2 regions of the Pseudarthrobacter sp. MDT1-40-2 genome follow, and region 1 is predicted to be linked to the other one. Evidence: predicted binding sites of a transcription regulator. Region 1 holds the regulator's gene; the other holds the start of a gene.

What was found. The regulator LexA, encoded in region 1, represses DNA repair genes until DNA is damaged. The targets are predictions, from matches to a motif close to TCGAACANNTGTTCGA.
Region 2: the regulator LexA is predicted to act here: its motif matches at 7,286-7,301, upstream of AC50X5_RS08485 (LexA family protein).

What each region holds. Positions count from the first base shown of each region.
Region 1 covers NZ_JBWZCL010000010.1:24,558-34,563, forward strand. The annotation lists gene AC50X5_RS16545 (class I SAM-dependent methyltransferase) at 1-385, opposite strand, end outside; gene hflX (GTPase HflX) at 885-2,456, shown strand; gene AC50X5_RS16555 (ATP-dependent DNA helicase) at 2,449-4,512, shown strand; gene lexA (transcriptional repressor LexA) at 4,566-5,309, opposite strand; gene AC50X5_RS16565 (LysM peptidoglycan-binding domain-containing protein) at 5,678-6,040, shown strand; gene AC50X5_RS16570 (histidinol-phosphate transaminase) at 6,130-7,248, shown strand; gene hisB (imidazoleglycerol-phosphate dehydratase HisB) at 7,302-7,928, shown strand; gene hisH (imidazole glycerol phosphate synthase subunit HisH) at 7,925-8,668, shown strand; gene AC50X5_RS16585 (hypothetical protein) at 8,669-8,827, shown strand; gene priA (bifunctional 1-(5-phosphoribosyl)-5-((5-phosphoribosylamino)methylideneamino)imidazole-4-carboxamide isomerase/phosphoribosylanthranilate isomerase PriA) at 8,887-9,633, shown strand; gene AC50X5_RS16595 (SseB family protein) at 9,664-10,006, shown strand, end outside.
Region 2 covers NZ_JBWZCL010000002.1:480,229-490,234, reverse strand. The annotation lists gene AC50X5_RS08515 (molybdopterin-dependent oxidoreductase) at 1-2,803, shown strand, start outside; gene AC50X5_RS08510 (SDR family oxidoreductase) at 2,858-3,655, shown strand; gene AC50X5_RS08505 (hypothetical protein) at 4,177-4,437, opposite strand; gene AC50X5_RS08500 (metallophosphoesterase family protein) at 4,577-5,083, opposite strand; gene AC50X5_RS08495 (hypothetical protein) at 5,132-5,515, opposite strand; gene AC50X5_RS08490 (Y-family DNA polymerase) at 5,550-6,848, opposite strand; gene AC50X5_RS08485 (LexA family protein) at 6,841-7,272, opposite strand; gene AC50X5_RS08480 (HIT family protein) at 7,468-7,779, shown strand; gene AC50X5_RS08475 (GNAT family N-acetyltransferase) at 8,589-8,996, shown strand; gene AC50X5_RS08470 (MerR family transcriptional regulator) at 9,035-9,409, opposite strand; gene AC50X5_RS08465 (aminotransferase class IV family protein) at 9,435-10,006, shown strand, end outside.

The DNA of each region.
Region 1 (10,006 bases):
AGATGGTGTCAAAGCGAAGCTCCGGATCCACCGATTCCGGAGTTCCTGCGATGACGTTTTCCAGGCCCAGCCGTGCAGCGTTCTCGTTGGTCAGGATGACGCAGCGTTCGTTGACGTCTACGGCATAGACGCGGGCATGGGGTGCCTGGAGGGCCATGGTGAGGGCTATGGGTCCCCAGCCGCAGCCGATGTCCAGCAGGTTGCCCGTCGGAGCGGGCGGCGGAACCTCGGAGAGCAGGATGGCCGTGCCCTTGTCGATTCCGTCCGGGCTGAAGATACCTGTGGAGGTCTGCAGGTGGCGCGTGTGGCCTGCGAGCTCGACGGTGAGCGGCTTGCGCTGGAAGGGCCCGGCGGGCGACGCCGTGAAATAGTGTGCAGACTCCATAATGGGCCAGACTAGTATCGGCCATGGCCGAATACGAATCGTGGGCTGCAGGCATTCCTGCCGGGCAAGTCCGTGCGCCTTCCGCTGCCGAAGCCGCTGCTTCCACTCTGCTAGGATTGGAACCATGATTTTGATTTTCCAGTAGCTGAGGCTTTCCCTTCAGTGGCGATGCAGGCCTCAACAGGCTTTCCGCCGCCGTCGCCGAGATTTTTTCCGGCGACTTTCCCAGCAATCCATGAGCGGACTGAGTACCGCCTTGGCCGGAGAATCAAGAAACTTCCAGCCCTAGCGGCGCCTCTTGCAGACGTCGCGGGCGTCCCCTTCATTGGCTGCTCCGGCCACCTAAGAACCGCCACTCCTCCTCAGGAATCTGCTTTGCTCCTGGAGGGCGCGGCAAACAGGAGAACCCATGACCCGATCCCGTCAGCCCAGCGCGAATTCCGTGCCACAACAGCCCAGTCGGCACTATTCTGGAAGTGTCACACCCCTAAAGGAGACCATGAGCACACAGCAGAGTACCGGACCCGATCCGTCAGCCCAGGACCTCAGTCCTGCGGAGATCCAGGCGGTCATCGACCGGATCCTGTCAAAGGATGTCCCGTCCGGCGGCACTGACGCCGCCGGACGGGAGTCGGAAGACGGCGTCTTTGGCAGGGCGCAGGCCATTTCGCGGCAGGATGGGGAACACAGCGAGTACGACGGCGACCAGCAGGATCTGCAGGACCGCCGCGCACTGCGTCGCACCGCGGGCTTGTCGACGGAACTCGAAGACGTCACCGAGGTCGAATACCGCCAGCTGCGGCTGGAACGTGTAGTACTTGCAGGGCTGTGGACTGAAGGTACCTTGGCTGACGCAGAGAACTCGTTGCGGGAACTTGCAGCCCTGGCCGAAACTGCCGGCTCGGAAGTGCTTGACGGGCTCGTCCAGCGGCGCAGCAAACCGGATCCCGGAACTTTCCTGGGCTCGGGCAAGGCTCAGGAACTCAAGGACATCGTGATGGCCACCGGCGCAGATACTGTCGTGGTGGACGCTGAGCTGGCTCCATCCCAGCGCCGTGGGCTTGAGGACATCGTCAAGGTCAAGGTCATTGACCGAACCGCCCTGATTCTGGACATTTTCGCCCAGCATGCCAAGAGCCGCGAGGGCAAGGCCCAAGTGGAACTGGCCCAGCTCGAATACCTGTTGCCGCGCCTGCGTGGCTGGGGTGAGTCAATGTCCCGTCAGGCCGGCGGACAAATCGGCGGGGCCGGTGCCGGCATGGGCTCGCGTGGTCCTGGTGAAACCAAGATTGAACTGGACCGCCGGCGTATCCGCACCCGGATGGCCAAACTCCGCCGCGAGATTGCTGCAATGAAGCCGGCACGGGAAACCAAGCGGGCCAACCGCCGTCGGAATTCCGTCCCGTCCGTCGCTATCGCCGGATACACCAACGCAGGCAAGTCGTCACTGCTTAACCGTCTTACGGATGCCGGTGTCCTGGTGGAAAACGCACTCTTCGCCACGCTGGACCCCACCGTGCGCAAGGCAGAGACCGCAGACGGGTTGAACTACACGCTGGCAGACACCGTTGGATTCGTCCGGTCGCTGCCTACCCAGCTGGTGGAGGCCTTCCGTTCGACGCTGGAGGAGGTGGCAGATTCTGACCTCATCCTCCATGTCGTTGACGTCTCGCATCCGGATCCGGAAGGCCAGATCGCTGCCGTCCGCAAGGTCTTCAGCGAGGTGGATGCGCGCAAGGTGCCCGAGATCATCGTCCTCAACAAGGCCGATGCCGCCGATCCCTTCGTCGTGGAGCGGCTCAAGCAGCGCGAGCCGCGGCACGTGGTGGTATCAGCCCGGACCGGCGAAGGAATTTCGGAGCTACTGCGCGCCATCAGCGAATCCATTCCGCGGCCCGGTGTCAAGCTGGAACTGCTGATTCCTTACGACCGCGGTGACCTGGTCAGCAAGTTGCACGACTCGGACGTTGAGATCCTCAGCATGGAGCACGAGGAAACAGGTACCCGTGCCCTCGTGAAGGTGCGCGAAGGACTCGCCGCGGAGCTGGAACCGTTCATCAGCAATGACTGAGGTGGCGGCCAGCGACACGCAATGTCCTGATAAGAGCACTGTCGAGCAGTTCGTCCTGGAACTGCTCGACAGGGCTGTTGACGGGATGGGCGGCCAGAGCCGCGCCGGCCAGCATCAGATGGCGCGCGAGGTAGCCCGCGCCATTGAAACCGGCGAACACCTGCTGGTGCAGGCCGGCACTGGAACCGGTAAGTCCCTGGCGTACCTCATCCCGCTGATTGCGCATTCGCTGGTCAGTAATAAGCCAACGCTGGTTTCAACCGCCACCCTTGCGCTGCAGACCCAGATTGTGGGCAGGGACCTGCCGAGGCTTCTGAAGACCCTCACTCCGGCACTGGAGCGGCCCGTCAAAGTGGCGCTCGTGAAAGGCCGCGCCAACTACGTTTGCCGGCATAAGCTCGAAGGCGGGTTTCCCTCCGAGGAGCCGTCGGAAGGGCAGCTCTTTTCGCTCGGCGAGGACACCAGCGTTCCGCACTTCGCAGCGGCGGTGGGCGGGCCTTCTTCTGCCCTTGGCAAGGAAGTCGTCAGGCTCCGCGAATGGGCCGAGAAGACCGCCACCGGAGACCGGGACGAGCTCCTGCCTGGCGTAACGGACCGTGCCTGGCGGCAGGTTTCCGTGACGTCGATGGAATGCCTCGGCGCCCAGAAGTGCCCGCTTGCCGAGGAATGCTTCAGCGAGTTGGCCCGCCAGGATGCCGCAGACGCCGACGTTGTGGTGACCAACCATGCCATGCTCGCCGTCAGTGCCTTCGAAGGTCTGGCGGTGCTGCCGGAGTATGACGTTGTGGTCGTGGATGAAGCGCATGAACTCCAGGACCGGGTGACAGGCGCCGTCTCAGGCCAGCTCTCGGTGGCGATGATTCATGCTGCAGCAGCGGGGGCCCGGAAGCATACGGCCATCACGGTCGACGCCCTCAACGCCGCGGCGGCCAACCTCGAACTCTCCCTCGTCGGAGCCGCCAATGGACTCCTTCCCAACGGGCTCAACGAGGAGCAGTTGGACTGCGTGGACCAGTTGCGTGATGCCTGCCGCGGCGCGCTTTCGGACTCAAAGGGGGACAGTTCGGCAACTGCCGACGGCGGACGCCAGCTCGCACGGTCGCGGCTGTTGGTGATCCTGGAGCTGTGTGAACGGCTGTTGCTGGCGCGTGAGAACCGTGAAGTGGTGTGGATATCCCGCGCCAGTTCCTTCGATCCGCAGCAGGGCTACGGGCAGCCGGATGACTCAGCTCCGGCGTTGATTAACATTGCGCCGCTCAGTGTGGCAGGCAAGTTGCGCGAGGGGTTGTTTGCCGGCCATACCGTTGTGCTCACTTCAGCCACCCTTGCGATCGGTTCGGCGTTCGAACCCACTGCAGGCGGCCTTGGACTGGTGGGGGAGGGCGCACCGGCGTGGACGGGCATCGATGTAGGCTCGCCCTTCGATTACCCCAAGCAGGGGATCCTGTACGTTGCAGGCCACCTGCCCAAACCTGGCAGGGGTACCTCGCCGGAGACCCTGGATGAGCTTGAGGCCCTGATCAAGGCGTCCGCCGGCGGGGCCCTGTGCCTGTTCTCCTCACGACGGGCAGCGGAAGAGGCCGCCGAGGCCATGCGTGGCAGATTGGGCGTGAAAATTCTCTGCCAGGGGGAGTCCACCATGACTGGCCTGGTAAAGCAGTTCGGCGACGAAAGGGATACCTGTCTGTTCGGCACCATGTCCTTGTGGCAGGGGGTTGATGTCCCTGGAGATTCGTGCCGGCTCGTTGTCATTGACCGCATTCCGTTCCCGCGTCCCGACGATCCACTGATGACAGCACGGTCGCGTTCAGTTGCCCAGGCCGGCGGCAACGGCTTCATGGCAGTGTCCGCCACGCATGCGGCCGTCCGGCTCGCGCAGGGGGCCGGACGCTTGATCCGCTCAACACGGGACCGGGGAGTAGTGGCCGTTCTGGACTCGCGGCTTTCCACCGAACGCTATGGTAACTTTCTGCGATCGGCGCTGCCGCCGTTCTGGCCCACGCGTGATGCGAAGATCGCCTATGCGGCGCTGGCCAGGCTGGCTGAGGCAAAGTAAAGGTTCCCCGGCCTGAGCCGGGGAACCTTTCGCGTGAGGGGAAGCGCAGCAGACTACAGGGAACGCAGGACCGAAACGACCTTGCCCATGATGCTGGCGTGGTCGCCCAGAATGGGCTCGTACTGCGTATTCTGCGGCAGCAGCCAGGTGTGGCCATCGCGTTGGCGGAAAGTCTTAACGGTGGCTTCGTCATCGAGCAGGGCAGCCACAATATCGCCATTGATGGCATCACTTTGCCGCCGGACCACTACCCAGTCACCGTCACAGATGGCTGCGTCGATCATGGAGTCCCCGGCGACCCGGAGCATGAACAATTCACCCTGGCCAACCAGCTGGCGGGGCAGCGGCATGACGTCTTCCACCAGCTGGTCCGCGAGAATGGGCCCGCCGGCGGCTATACGGCCCACCAGTGGAACCATGGCGGTGTCGACGGCCGTGGGCAACTGCGTGACCGTGGCGGCCGGGGCTGCACCATGCTCCGGCACGGCTGCTGCTCCCTTTCCGTTTCCACCGTCCAGGGTCAGCGGCATCAGCACTTCCATCGCCCGGGGCCGCTTGGGATCCCGCCGGAGGTAACCGAGCTTCTCCAACTGGGAAAGCTGGTGCGTGACGCTGGACAGGCTGGCCAGCCCCACGGTGTCTCCGATTTCGCGCATGGAGGGCGGATAACCATTGTCGTTAACAGAACGTTGGATCGTCTCGAGAATTTTCTTCTGCCGGGCCGTGAGGCCTTTTGGGGCGCGGGCAGCCGGTACGTTCCGAGACGTCGGCTTGCCTCCCGTGGCCTGTGTTGCCATGTGGTACCCGTGCCTTTCCAGCCAAAAATGTCAGACCCCGCTGATGAACTGCAGTGGTGGTTGTTTCTCTTCACCCAACGTAGGGCAGCCACACAGCTTTTTCAAACATTTGTTCTAGCGAGTCTCGACAATGTTCGTTCATAGGTGCTAAAACTGAACAAAGCAATCTTCGAATATGTATTCGAGTCGCGGCGCTTGGTTCGGTTCTTTGTTCGAACGTCGGTCGCGGGCACAGATGGCCGGCCCAGCAGGGACGGGTATATGTCGGGCAGCATCGCAGGTCCAGGAGGGCTCAGTCCATGTCAGCTGTAACTGTTTTTCACGGCGGAGGTTTCCGCAACCGGATTTCCACCATGTCCGGCCGCCACATGCGCCAGGCGTCCAGTACGCGATCCCAGCAAGGTCCGGGGAACGCCCCCTTGCGCCTTACCCGGCGCGGCCAGGTGGTATTGATTGGGGTACCCCTGCTGGTCCTGGCCGCACTGCTGCTGAGTCTGGCCGGATTTCTGCTTTCCCCGGCGAAGGCCTCGGATTCAGCCCAGGACCTCTCGGTGACGCCGACAGTCACCGTCGTCGTCCAGCCCGGTTCTTCCCTGTGGGGGATTGCGTCCGCTGTAGCTCCGGACCGGGACCCGCGGGACGTTGTGGCAGAAATCGTACAGCTGAACAATCTTGCCGGTGGAACCGTGGTCCCGGGACAGCAGCTGTTCGTGCCGACAGGCAAGGACTGACCCCGCGTTCCTGGACGCATGGCGGCCAATCCGGGCTGGCATACCGTCACAGTTTCCGCGCCCAGGCCGCGCAGACTTAAGCTTGTACGGTGAGTGAAAAGTTTGAGCGCCTGAATCGACTCCCGTTGCGGAACAACCTCCGCGGGCTTTCTCCGTATGGTGCGCCGCAGTTGGATGTTCCCATCCTCCTGAACGTGAATGAGAACACGCACGGCGTTCCCCCGGAAGTGCAGGCCGCTATCGCGGAGGCAGTTACCGCCGCTGCCGCTGGCCTCAACAGGTATCCGGACCGTGAATTCACCGAGCTCCGGAGCAAGCTGGCCGAGTATCTGGGGCACGGTCTCACTGCTGAGAATATCTGGGCAGCCAACGGCTCGAATGAGGTTCTGCAGCAGATTCTGCAGGCCTTCGGCGGACCGGGCCGGTCCGCCCTGGGCTTTCCTCCCACGTATTCCATGTATCCCCTCCTGGCCAGCGGCACGGACACCGCATACCTCAAGGGGCAGCGTACCGATGACTACGGCCTTAGCGCGGAGTCGGCCGCACGGCAGGTCCGCGACCTGCGGCCCGGCATCGTCTTCCTGTGCTCACCCAACAACCCCACCGGCACGGGGCTGGGGCTCGACGTCGTGGAAGCTGTCTACGATGCCGGTGAGGACAGTCAAACCATTGTGATCGTGGATGAGGCCTACCACGAGTTCGCCCACGACGGAACGCCCAGCGCCCTGACACTGCTCCCGGGACGGGAGCGGTTGATTGTCTCCCGCACCATGAGCAAGGCCTTTGCCCTTGCCGGTGCCCGGCTGGGTTACATGGCAGCCGCTCCGGAGGTCACCGATGCTTTGCGGCTGGTAAGGCTGCCCTACCACCTGTCCGCAATCACGCAGGCAACGGCCCTGGCGGCCCTGGAACACCGCGAGGCGCTGATGGCTGACGTTGAGGACATCAAACGCCAGCGGGACAGGATTGTGGAGGGTCTGCTGCGGCTGGGCCTCAAGCCGGCTGCGTCGGACTCCAACTACGTCTTCTTCGGCGGTCTGGAGAACCCGCACGAGGTATGGCAGGGACTCCTGGATGCCGGAGTGCTGATCCGGGACGTCGGCATTCCGGGCCACCTTCGGGTCACAGCAGGAACTGAGAGCGAAACCACAGCTTTCCTGACTTCTCTTGAAGAGATCCTGGCCGGAGCCGCCCGGCTTCCGGCATAAACTGGAATAAGCCAGTTCACGCCTTTATCACCATCCCTAAAGGACACTTCACCATGAGCAATGCCGGTTCCAACGCCGTCCAGGCCCGGACCGCACGCCTTGAGCGTGCCACCAGCGAATCGTCCGTCCTGGTGGAGATTAACCTCGATGGCACCGGAGTTTCGGATATCAGCACCTCGGTCCCGTTCTACGACCACATGCTGACGGCTCTGTCCAAGCACTCCTTGATCGACATGACTGTTAAGGCAACAGGTGACACCCACATCGACGTGCACCACACCGTCGAGGACGTTGCTATTACTTTTGGCGAAGTGCTGCGCGAAGCCCTTGGCTCCAAGGCAGGCATCCGGCGTTTTGGTGAGGCTACAGTTCCCCTTGACGAAGCCCTTGCCCACGCGGTGGTGGATGTTTCCGGCCGGCCCTATCTCGTCCACGGCGGCGAACCGGCAGGCCAGGAGTACCACCTGATTGGCGGCCACTTCACCGGGTCCCTGACGCGCCATGTTTTTGAGGCCATGACCCTGCATGCCGGGATATGCCTGCACATGAACGTACTCGCGGGCAGGGACCCTCACCACATCGTCGAGGCCCAGTTCAAGGCCTTCGCCAGGGCGCTCCGGGCCGCTGTTGAATCCGATCCACGCGTAGACGGTATTCCTTCGACCAAGGGGGCATTATGAGCGGCCAGGTCCTTCGTAATGGGGCTGTGACCGACCCATCGGCAAGCCGCAAGCCGGAGTCGCCGGAAGGGAAACCCACGGTTACCGTCCTGGACTACGGTTCGGGTAACGTCCGTTCAGCCGTCCGCGCCCTGGAACGCGCCGGTGCCCACGTGCTGCTGAGCTCCAAGCCGGAGGACGTGCTCAATGCCGATGGCCTCGTGGTACCGGGTGTGGGTGCTTTTGAGACGGTGATGAACGAACTCCAGGCAGTGGACGCTATCCGGCTGATTGGCCGCCGCGTTGCCGGCGGGCGGCCGGTCCTGGCCATTTGCGTAGGGCTCCAGGTTCTCTTCGAAGCGGGAGTTGAGCACGGCACAGAGGCGCCGGGCATGGGCGAATGGCCCGGCAAAGTTGAGGCTCTTCGGGCAGAAGTGGTCCCGCACATGGGCTGGAACACCGTTAAGGTGCCGGAGGGATCGCGATTGTTTGCCGGCGTCGAGGATGAGCGCTTCTACTTTGTGCACTCCTATGGCGTCCAGGAGTGGAACTTCGATGTCATCCAGCCGAGGATGGCAGCACCGCTGGTTACCTGGTCCGAGCACGGCGGTCCGTTTATTGCCGCCGTAGAGAACGGGCCGTTGTGTGCCACGCAGTTCCACCCGGAGAAGTCCGGCGATGCCGGTGCCCGCCTGCTGCGGAACTGGGTTGACGGACTTCGCCGTCCGTCAACGGAACAACCTGCCGGCGGGGCGTCCTGAATGTGGTCGATTGTCCTGATGGGCCTCGGTGGCCTGCTGGTTGGCGGGGCATTGTCCTTCCGCCAGCAGGGTAAGCCGTTATGGACTCAGGTTTCGTTCTTCGTACTGGCAGGAATGGCGCTCGTGGCTGCCTACCTGCTGACACTGCCGGCCGCCTGAGCTGGACATCGGAACCGGGCTGCTGCAGACCCGGCTGCACAAACTAACTGAGGACTGAGATGACCACTGCAACAGATCTGCCCGTGCTGGAACTGCTTCCGGCCGTCGACGTCGTTAACGGCCAGGCCGTCAGGCTCGTCCAGGGCGAGGCCGGCAGCGAAACCAGCTACGGGACGCCCCTGGAAGCTGCCCTGAACTGGCAGGAGCAAGGTGCCGAGTGGGTGCATCTGGTGGATTTGGACGCAGCCTTTGGCCGGGGTTCCAATGCTGAGCTGCTCCGGGAAGTGGTTGGCCGCCTGGACATCAAAGTTGAACTCTCCGGTGGTCTCCGTGATGACGCCTCCCTCGAAGCAGCACTGGATCTGGGCGTCGCCCGCGTGAATCTTGGCACCGCCGCCCTGGAGAATCCGGACTGGACCCGGCGCGTTATCGAGCGCTTTGGCGACCGGATCGCCGTCGGACTCGATGTTCGCGGAACCACCCTGGCGGGCCGTGGCTGGACCAGGGAGGGCGGTGACCTGTGGGAGGTGCTGGCCAGGCTGGAGGACGCAGGCTGCTCCCGCTACGTGGTCACCGACGTCACCAAGGACGGCACGTTGCAGGGACCCAACGTAGAACTGTTGCGCCAGATGGTGGAGAAGACCAACAAACCCGTGATCGCGTCCGGCGGGATTTCCAGCCTGGCCGACCTCGCAGCCCTTCGTGCGCTGGTTCCGCTGGGCGTGGAAGGGGCCATCGTGGGCAAGGCGCTGTACGCCCCCGCGTTTACGCTCCCTGAAGCACTAGACGTTGCAGGGCGCCGTTAAGCGGCTGCGATCAACAGCGCGGAGAGCAGCATGAGCACCGGGGATGACAACTCTCGGAACACCGCCAACGGTCCCGCCAGGCCCTTGCCCGGTCACATCGCCGCCGCTCTGGCAGGAGCAGGAGGTGCCACCGATTCGGCCGGCCGGCCGTGGGCGGGCAGGAGCCTTGCCGGTGATGACGCCAGCATCCATAACTTTGAAGACGACGACGGCGCTGCGAACCCTGATTACGTGGCTGCAAGGGCAGCCCTGCATGCCGGATCGGGCGGTGAAAAGGATGTCGTTGCTGCCCTTGCAGCCGCGCGCGTTTTCGTTCCCATAGTTGCGACAGTTGCCGGCGAAGCCACCGGTGCCGGTGGCCTAGTGGCGGACA
Region 2 (10,006 bases), on a different contig from region 1:
GCGCGAAGAGGGCAACCTGGGCGTCAAGAAGGGCTGCGACGGCGGCGATTGCGGAGCCTGCACCGTCCACGTGGACGGCAAACCCGTCCACAGCTGTATTTATCCCGCGGTCCGTGCGGAGGGCCGATCCGTCACCACGATCGAGGGTCTTCCGGAGGCGCAGCCCGGGTCGCCGGACAATTCAGGCGCAGATAGCCTGCACCCGATGCAGCAGCAGTTTATGGAACGCCAGGGCTTCCAGTGCGGGTTCTGCACCGCCGGGATGATCATGACGGCGGCAACGTTCGACGACGGCCAACTCGCCAACCTGCCGCGGAACCTCAAAGGAAACCTTTGCCGCTGCACCGGCTACCGGGCTATCGAGGATGCAGTCTGCGGGCACGGCGGCCACGCCGCAAGCAAGGACAGTGCGGCGGACCAGGTTGGCCAAAGGGACCAGGCCAACCCAACGCGGCAGGGGACCTCAGCAGGCGCACCCATCCACGGCCAGGCCGGCGATGACGTTCCGGCACCGGCCAGCCGCGCCATCGTGACCGGCAAGGCCCGCTATACCCTGGACGTGCCGGCGGAGGAACTGCCGGGCCTTCTGCACCTGAAGCTGGTCCGCTCACCGCACGCGCACGCCAGGATCATCAGCATCGATACCCAGGCAGCCCTGGAAATCCCGGGCGTGGTGGCCGTGTTCACCCACGAGGACGCGCCGGACCAGCTTTTCTCCACCGCCCAGCATGAGCTGTTCACCGACGACCCGGACGACACCCGCGTGCTGGATTCCGTGGTCCGGTTCAGGGGGCAGCGGGTGGCCGCCGTGGTGGCGGAGTCGGTGCAGGCGGCCGAAGCGGGAGTCCGGGCCATCAAGGTCCAGTACCAAACGCTCGACGCCGTCTTCTCACCCCAGGAAGCAATCGCCCCCGGGGCTCCTGCCCTCCACGGTGACAAGGACCCGGCGGCCAGCCGGATCATCAACCCGGCCGGCAACGTGGTTGCGGAACTGCATTCGCACCTGGGCGACGTGGAGGCAGGATTCGCCAGTGCCGACGTCGTGCATGAACAGACGTACCAGACGCAGCGGGTGCAGCATACGGCGCTGGAAACGCACGCCGCGATTGCCCACCTGGACGAGGCCGGGCGGCTGCAAATCCGCACCTCCAGCCAGGTTCCCTTCCTGGTCCGCCGCACCATCTGCCGGGTATTCGGGCTGCCGGAAGACCAGGTGCGGGTAGTGGCCGGCCGGGTGGGCGGCGGTTTTGGCGGTAAGCAGGAAGTGCTCACGGAGGACATCGTGGCGCTCGCGGCCCTCAAACTGGGACGGCCCGTGCAGCTGGAGTTCACCCGGACCGAGCAGCTGGTGGCCTCGACGGTCCGGCATCCGTTCACCATCAAACTCAAGATGGGCGCCACCCGGGACGGCCTGCTCACGGCGATGCACGTGGATGTGCTGACCAACACCGGCGCCTACGGCAACCACGCCCCGGGGGTGATGTTCCATGGCTGCAGCGAATCGCTGGCCGTGTACAAGTGCGCCAACAAGAAGGCTGACGGCAAGGCGGTGTACACCAACACGATTCCGTCCGGAGCGTTCCGCGGCTACGGCCTGAGCCAGATGATCTTCGCGATCGAGTCCGGCATGGACGAGCTGGCGGCGGAAATCGGCATGGACCCGCTGGAATTCCGGCGCCGCAACATGGTCCGTGAGGGCGATGACATGCTCTCGACGCACGCGGAGCCGGAAGAGGATGTCCATTACGGCAGCTACGGGCTGGACCAGTGCATCCGCCTGGTGCAGGACGCGCTGGACCGCGGGGCGGAACGCTACCGCCAGGCCGGCCTGGACAACCTAAGCCCCGACTGGGCGATCGGAGTAGGAACGGCACTGTCGATGATCGACACTGTTCCGCCGCGCGGGCACTTTTCCCACTCGCACGTCAGGCTCCTGCCGGACGGAACGTACGTGGCCGACGTCGGAACGGCCGAATTCGGCAACGGCACCACCACAGTGCACGCCCAACTGGCCGCCTCGGCGCTCAGCACCACGGCGGACCGGGTGCAGGTGCGCCAGTCGGACACGGACCTGGTGGAGCACGACACCGGTGCGTTCGGCTCAGCCGGAACGGTGGTGGCCGGGAAGGCGACGCTCGGCGCTGCGGAGGAACTGGCCGTCCGGATCAAGGCTTTCGCTGCCGGTATCCGGCAGGTCCAGGCCTCCGGTTGCGTTCTGGAGCCGGACGCGGTGGTGTGTGAGGGAACGCGGGTACCGCTGGCGGAACTGGCGCAGGCGGCGGCGGACGCCGGCATCGAACTTGCTGCAGAGGGGCGCTGGGGCGGTACTCCGCGGTCCGTGGCGTTCAACGTGCATGGTTTCCGCGTGGCCGTGAACCGCGCCACCGGCGAGTTGCGCATCCTGCAGAGTGTGCAGGCGGCCGACGCGGGTGTGGTGGTGAACCCCCGGCAGTGCCGCGGGCAGATCGAAGGCGGCATCGCACAGGCGCTCGGTGCCGCGCTGTACGAGGAAGTGGTGGTGGACGGTTCCGGCAAGGTCACCACGGACATCCTGCGGCAGTACCACATTCCCACGTTCGCGGACGTACCACGCAGCGAGGTCTATTTTGCGGTCACATCCGACTCATTAGGCCCGATGGGGGCAAAATCGATGAGTGAGAGCCCGTTTAACCCGGTGGCTCCGGCGCTGGCCAACGCCATCCGGGACGCAACCGGGGTTCGGTTCAGCGAGTTGCCGATTTCGCGGGACCGTATTTACCTGGGGCTGAAGGCTGCTGGAGTGGTGGCCGTCGGGGCCAGGTGAGAACGATGCTGGGATCTGGCTGCCAGGGCCCCGCCTGAACTGGAGGAAAAATGCATGAGTGAAGCTGCCGGCGTCGTCACTGGATCAGAGACACCGCGGGTCGTCGCCGTGGTGACCGGCGCGGGTTCCGGGATCGGCAGGGCCGTGGCCCAGCTGATGCTGGCGGAAGGTTACCGTGTGGTGCTGGCCGGCCGCCGTGAAGAGGCGCTACTGGAGACGGCACGGATGGCGGGGCCCGTGGTGCACCCGGAGGCGCTGGTGGTGCCCAGCGATGTGACGCAACCCGACGACGTCGAGCGCCTGTTCGCCGCCGCCACCTCGCGCTGGGGGAGGGTGGACGTGCTCTTCAACAACGCAGGCGTGTTTGGGCCGGCAGGTTCCGTGGACGAGATCAGCCTGGCCGACTGGAACGCCGTGGTGGCAGTGAATTTGACCGGGTCCATGCTGTGCGCCGCCGCTGCCGTCCGGGCCATGAAGGCCCAGACGCCGCAGGGCGGCAGGATCATCAACAACGGCTCCATTTCCGCCCATTCGCCGCGGCCCCGCACCGTAGCCTACGCGGTGACGAAGCATGCGATGACAGGCCTGACCAAGAGCATCGAACTGGACGGCCGCGGCTTCGGGATCACGTGCGGCCAGATCGACATTGGCAACACCGCCACGGACATCATGGACACCATCGGCGTGGGCGAGGGGGCGTTGCAGGCGGACGGCAGCCGCAAGGTGGAGCCCACCTTTCCTGTTGCCGACGCCGCCAGGGCTGTGCTGCTGATGGCTGGAATGCCGGCCACCGCGAGCGTCGGCTCACTAGTGGTGACGGCCGCGGGCATGCCGTTTGTGGGGCGGGGCTAGGCTCTGACCGGCGCTTGAAGTTGCGCTGGCCGGTGACGCTGCCGAGTTAGCAGGAAGCTCAAAGTCACGGGGGCCGGTTGCCCACACAGAGTATGTGGCCACTGTCGATCCCGGCGGCCGCCAGGGCGTCCAACTGCCGGGTGAGGTCCTCCTCGTGGTTGATACGTGTGGATCCCAAAGTCCATCCGTGAACCCTACCGAAAGTTGTCACCGTGACGGTCGTTCGTGGCGGGAGTTTTGGGACGACATCTGTGACAGCCAGGTTAGGCGTGTTTATGCGGATCTGGATCGGCGGGGGGTGTCCCAAGAGGGGTGTCCCGCTTCTAAGGAACTGGGACACTTGTCTCTTCAGGAGCTGATTGCACCGAATGTTCCGAAGGCCCGGAAGACGAAGGGAGAGGGCGTACAAGTTCAAGCCCAGCGCACCGGGCTAGGTCGCCGAAGTCGCTGAAAAAGCAAAGTAGGTACCGGCAGTGCTGGGTTTTGCAGATGCCGGTACCTATTAAAGAGGACGATCCGTTTTACTGATTCATTTCGTGCTGCGTCATATTGAGCTTCCGACGCTGTGCGCTGCGGCCGACGAAAAATACTGTGCAAAGCGCGACGGACAAAACTGCAAGCGCGACGGCACGCCAGGCAAAATCTTGCGCGTTGGTTACGTCTCCTCTGCTCTCAATCTCCTGAGCAAGGATCGAAGTAAGGCCAGCGAGTAGCAGCGCCAAGGCTCCGCTGGCGATGGCACCAATAAGAGATAGTCTCAGCCAGTTTCGCTGTTTGCTCATTAGATATGACTCCTCATGATCACGTTTCAATGGAGATTTGCTGTTTCCCAGTTGCAATGGTGGAAAGCCACGCCGTTGGTCCAGACAGTTGTGCGATCCGGGCGGAACCGCAGCCCGGGAGCGTCCCACCAATTTGTGCTCAATCGCGGTGCACCGTCACGAGCGTGACCCTGCTCAGCGCTCCTCCATCCACCACCGCAGTCATGAAGGTGCATGCAGGCTGCCGCCGCCGGTCAGTCGGGGAACCGGGATTCAGTAACCGCAGCCCGCGTGGAGACGTGCTGTCCCAAGGTATATGGCTGTGTCCGAAAACCAGCACGTCGGCATCGGGGTAGAGCGCTTCGCACCGCGCTTCCCGCCCCTTGGCTGCTCCTGTCTCGTGCACCATGGCAAACCGGACGCCCTCCAACGTGGCGACCGCCGTCGCCGGCAGCCGGCCGCGGAGGCCAAGACCGTCATTATTGCCGTGAACACCCACCAGGCTGCGGCTGCGCTGCAGGAACGCGTCCAGCAGTTCCTCCGTTACCCAGTCGCCCGCGTGGAACACCACATCGGCACTTTCGACGGCGTTCCACACCTGCGGGGGTAACTCCCTGGCGCGCTTGGGCACATGCGTGTCGGCAACCAGCACAAGGTTTAGCGGCATACGCACATCCTGCCACGCAAACACCAGGAAGCCGGGGGGTTCACTTGCTTAAGGCAGGTCGGAGATTGATTCCAGAAGCCAATGCTCAGACCGGGGATCGCGGCGCAGTTCGAAGATCCTCAACGGTGAAGACGCGGACCCGGCATGAACCTGCACCCGCCAGTGCTCCACGCTGACCAGGTCACCGCAACCGAAGGGTGCACGGCGGCACTCGGACGACGAGGCGCGCCCGCCGAACCAGTGCACAGGCTCACCGGCGACAGGCCACACCCGGCCGTCGTACCGGACGGCGAGGGGAGTGCCGTTACCGGTGAACCGGACATGCACCGGGACATCCGGGTTTGTTGGTTCCGGTGATGCTGCGCAGGGTTGATCGGCATGGCGCCGCACCGGGTTCGGGCGTTGTGTGGGGGCTTCGGGGGTGGGAGTCATGTCCAGGGTTCTTTCGTTGGTGCTGCAGTATTTCTCAGGCGGCTTTGACGAGGGGGAGTTCGTCCCAGTGGGTGGTGTATCTGGGGGAGAGCATGTCCCGTTTCATGGTCCAGTCCGGGCCACCCCGGATCCCGCCCTGGCCCAAACCTATGGAGCCGCGGCCGTAACGTTTGGTGACGTCTTCCAGGAGGGCCCCGACGCGGCGTTCCTCGTGCGGGTTCTCGAACAGAGATAGCGGGGATTGGTTCCCGGAAGGGCGCAGGTCTGTGACGATGATCCCGGCCCGTGCGTACCGGACGCCGTCGTTGATGAGCGGCAGCAGCGCGTGGGCTGCCTTGGTCAGGATGACGGGATCAGCGGTAGGCATGGGCAGCGGGATGCATACCGAGGGAAATGAGGTGTCCCGCGGGTTGAAGTGGGAGGTGCCGGCGAACGCGGTAAGGACTTTGGCTTGCTGTCCGTGCTTGCCGAGCCTCGCTGAGGCCTGTTGGCCGTAGACGCTTAGTACTTGCCGCATATCCGCTGCTGAGGTGATGGGTTTGGCAAAGGAGCGGGAGAAAATCAGTTGTTCCCGGCCCACGCGCTCTTCCTCCATCGGAATACAGGGCGTTCCCTGCAGCTCGAGCACGGTGCGCATCATGACGATGGAGAACCGGTCCCGGATCATCACTGGATCCGCCCGGGACAGGTCCAGGATCGAGTGGATGCCCAAAGCATTAAGCCGTTTTGTCAGCCTGGTGGCAACGCCCCAAATTTCGATGACGGACAGGGAGGCCATTAGCTTCTCCCGTTGCCCGGCCGGCACCGACTCCCAATGACACACTCCATTGAACGCCGGGTTGTTCTTCGCCCACTTGTTGGAAAGCTTCGCCAGTGTTTTCGTTGGGGCGATTCCGACGCAAACCGGGACACCAACGTTCCGCCGTACTGTCGCTTTCATAGTCCGGCCCAGGGCCAGCAGTTCATCGGGGCTGCCTTTGACGCCGAGGAAGGCCTCGTCGATGCTGTAGACCTCCAGCCAGGCCGAGTACCGGCCCAGCAGCTCCATGACCCGGGCGCTGATGTCTCCGTAAAGTTCGTAGTTGCTCGATTTCGCGATCAGGCCCCATTCCTTTGCCCTGGGAGCGAGCTTGAACCAGGGCTCACCCATCGGGATGCCCAGGGCTTTCGCTTCCGGGGAGCGGGTGACCGCGCACCCGTCATTGTTGGAAAGCACGATGACCGGCCTGCCCTCCAACGAAGGGTCGAAGGCCCGTTCAGCCGAGGCGTAGAAACAGTTCACATCCACGTGCGCGATCTGCGGCATGTGCCGCATCAGCGCCGGCTTAGACATGGTGCAGGCACCTGGTGGCCACGCCCCAGATGACCAGGTCAGACAGGGCCGGGACCCGGATATCCGGGTACGCCGGGTTTTCGGCCTGCAGGACAATGCCGGCAGCTGTCATCCGTAGCCGTTTGACCGTCAGCTCGCCGTCCAGGACGGCGATGACCACGCAGCCGTCCTTGGGTTCAAGTGCGCGGTTGACGATCAATTCGTCGCCGTCGCTGATGCCGGCGCCCTCCATTGAATCCCCGGACACCCTCACCACGTAGGTGCTGGTGATGTCCTGAATGAGGTGCTGGTTCAGGTCGATCCGGCCGTCAAAGTAGTCCTGGGCCGGCGAAGGGTAGCCCGCGGCGACCAGCACCGGTGAGATCAACACCGACAGCAAAGAAGTACCCGCATCTATCACACGGGGACCGACAACAACGCCCACAACACACCCTTATTCGAATATATGTTCGATTAGATCAGTGTACTCCCTGCCTCTGACGGTAGTCATTCTGCTGGATGGCACGTCCAGAGAAAGGTGCCGCGGGTTGTACCCGGTGGGGAACAGCTGTGAGCTGTGCGGAGGGCTCCACCTGCCCGGCAGTGAGCACGCCCTTAGCGGTGGATTCTGGAGCCTCTGGTGTCATACCCCCATGTGTACAGGACTGGGACGCGTGCCCGCGGAGAGCAATTCTCAGCCGCTATGAGAGGCGCCTGGCACGTTGCCAACCTGCTCAGACGACGGTTAAATCCCGAAGGCCTGACTCTGTTTCAGAGCAACGGCGCCGCAGCGTGGCAGGACGTATCCCATTTTCATGTACACCTAATCCCCCGATATCAGGGAGACGGCCTAGTTCGCCCCTGGGGCGATGGGCCGGGCCCGTTCGAGTCGGGTGGATACGCCGACAATTTGCATGCTCTAACCGCTGATCTGAAAGGAGCGAGCGGCTAGTGCTTTGCCGACCATCTCCTCGCCCAGGAACGGCCCGTAGACTTCGGCGACATCGAAGAACGTGATGCCCGGTCGTAGGCTGCACGGATGATTCGGATTGCCTCCTGATAGTCCGTCGGTGGGCCATACATCCGGCGAAGTTCTGGCAGCCCAGTCCCAGGGCGGAGCCTTCGAGGGAGCCGAGCATGCGCGTACCCGAAGTGTGCCTGGACTCCGCCGTATGACAGGAACGGTAGGCAGGATCCTTTCCTGGTACTCGCTCGTTCACCATTGGAGTTCAGTCGCGGGCTAAGACCAGGCGGTACGCTGCTCATCGGCTTCTTCGAGGGCCCCGTGTCGAAAGGTTCCCTCACTCGGTGGCCCCGGCATGCCAGTGGCCGCTGAGCGACCTCAGTAACGAACTAACCTCGGTCGGTTTTTGACGTGGTCGATACCGACGTCAGGAAGACCAAAGGCCAGCGGCCCCCAAGCGACAATCAGCGCTCGACGTTCCTAGCCGACAGTCACGAGAACTCCGGTCGACGTGTCCACCATTATTGGGGTCAGTTTTATCACGTGGACTTTATTCGGCAGCATGGAAGGGTTGTCGCTGGCGGGTTGGTCCCGCAGCCCCGTTACCGTAAGGAGCTTTTCCCATGCCGCATATGGTTCGCCAAGCAACTGCAAGTGACCTGGGGGTTGCGGCACGGGTACTTGCGGTTGCCTTCGAAACATACCCCTGGACGCGATGGTCGGTCCCTGCAGACAATTATGGTGAGCGGCTTGAACAGCTGCAGTATCTCTATCTTGGGCATGCGCTTACGCATGGAGTGGTATTAATCGATCAGCAACTTCTGGCCGTCGCTGCGTTCCTTCCACCTGGTGCCCCCGAACCTGCAGGCGATGTGCAGAACGAGGTGATGGAGCTTCTGGGCTCCCGCGCAACAGCGATGGCTGACCTCACATTGCCCCAGCCCGTAGCGCCGGCGTGGAACCTGGCCACCGTGGGAGTAGACCCCACCCATCAGGGCAAAGGGCTAGGGAAGGCAGTAATTTCGGCAGGCCTTTCCCTTATAGATCGAGAGGCAGGCACCGTTGTGCTTGAAACCTCGGAAAAGCGCAACGTGCGCCTCTACGCGCGCTTGGGCTTTGTTGTCACTGCTACGACTGTGATCCCGGACGGGCCGACGGTCTATTCAATGAGCCGGGCCCCGGAAGGCTGCAGCGTCCCTGGGTAGGCGGTGGCCAGGCTGAGCGCATCATTCAGCGGTCCAGTTCAATCCGGAGCGCCTGAGGCGTCAATGAGTCCCTGGAGCGACTTTCGAGTGCTGGCGAGCGAGGCGATTCGAGCGTCATAGTCGTTGAGGTGCTCCACAAGGACGGGGACAGCGCAGGGGTCCAGGCGGCCAGGCTCATGGATGCAGTCCATCAGGTCACGGATGACCCGGATGGGCAGCCCCACACCAAGCAGTTCACGGATGTGCAGGACCTGTTCGACGGCGCTGGTTTCGAACAGCCTCTGCCCGGTCGAGGACCGTTGTGCCGGAAGAATGCCTTGATTTTCGTAGTAGCGCAGCAGCCTGGCGCTGACCCCGGTGCGGGCTGAGAGCTCTCCCACCCGGAGCAAACCGTCGGCGCTTGCCTTTGCCACTAGTGTCAACTCCTACGTTGTATGCATGATCTCCAAAACGTACTTCAACGGTAAGCCTGCCACCATTGACGACCTTGCCCCACTGGCGTTCGCGGGGTATGCGCACTTCACCGCCATGCAGGTGCGCAATCGGGCAGTCCCGGGACTTGATCTCCACTTCGACCGCCTGCGCACCGCCAGCGAAGAGCTCTTCGGACGGCACCTGCCGGACGAGCACATCCGCGAACTCCTTTCATCCGCCGTCAGGTCCACGCCGCCCGACGTCTCAGTGACCGTCTTTGTCAGTTCACGGCCTGGCGAGTTCATGCGAAGTCATGGGAAGGCGGAGCTCGACGTGCTCATAAAAGTCACGGATCCCGTCACGCCGTCCACGGCCCCGCTATCCCTTGATGTCGTGTCTCATTCACGGCACCTTCCGCACGTCAAGCATGTAGGGGAAGTAGCGAAGACCCAGTTTCTTCGCCAGGCCAATCAGCGCGGCTTCGACGACGCCATGTTCGCAGATGCCTCTGGCTACCTCAGTGAGGCAACGATATGGAACCTCGCGTTTTGGGACGGGCGGTCAGTGATCTGGCCTCAAGCCGATGTGCTGCCCGG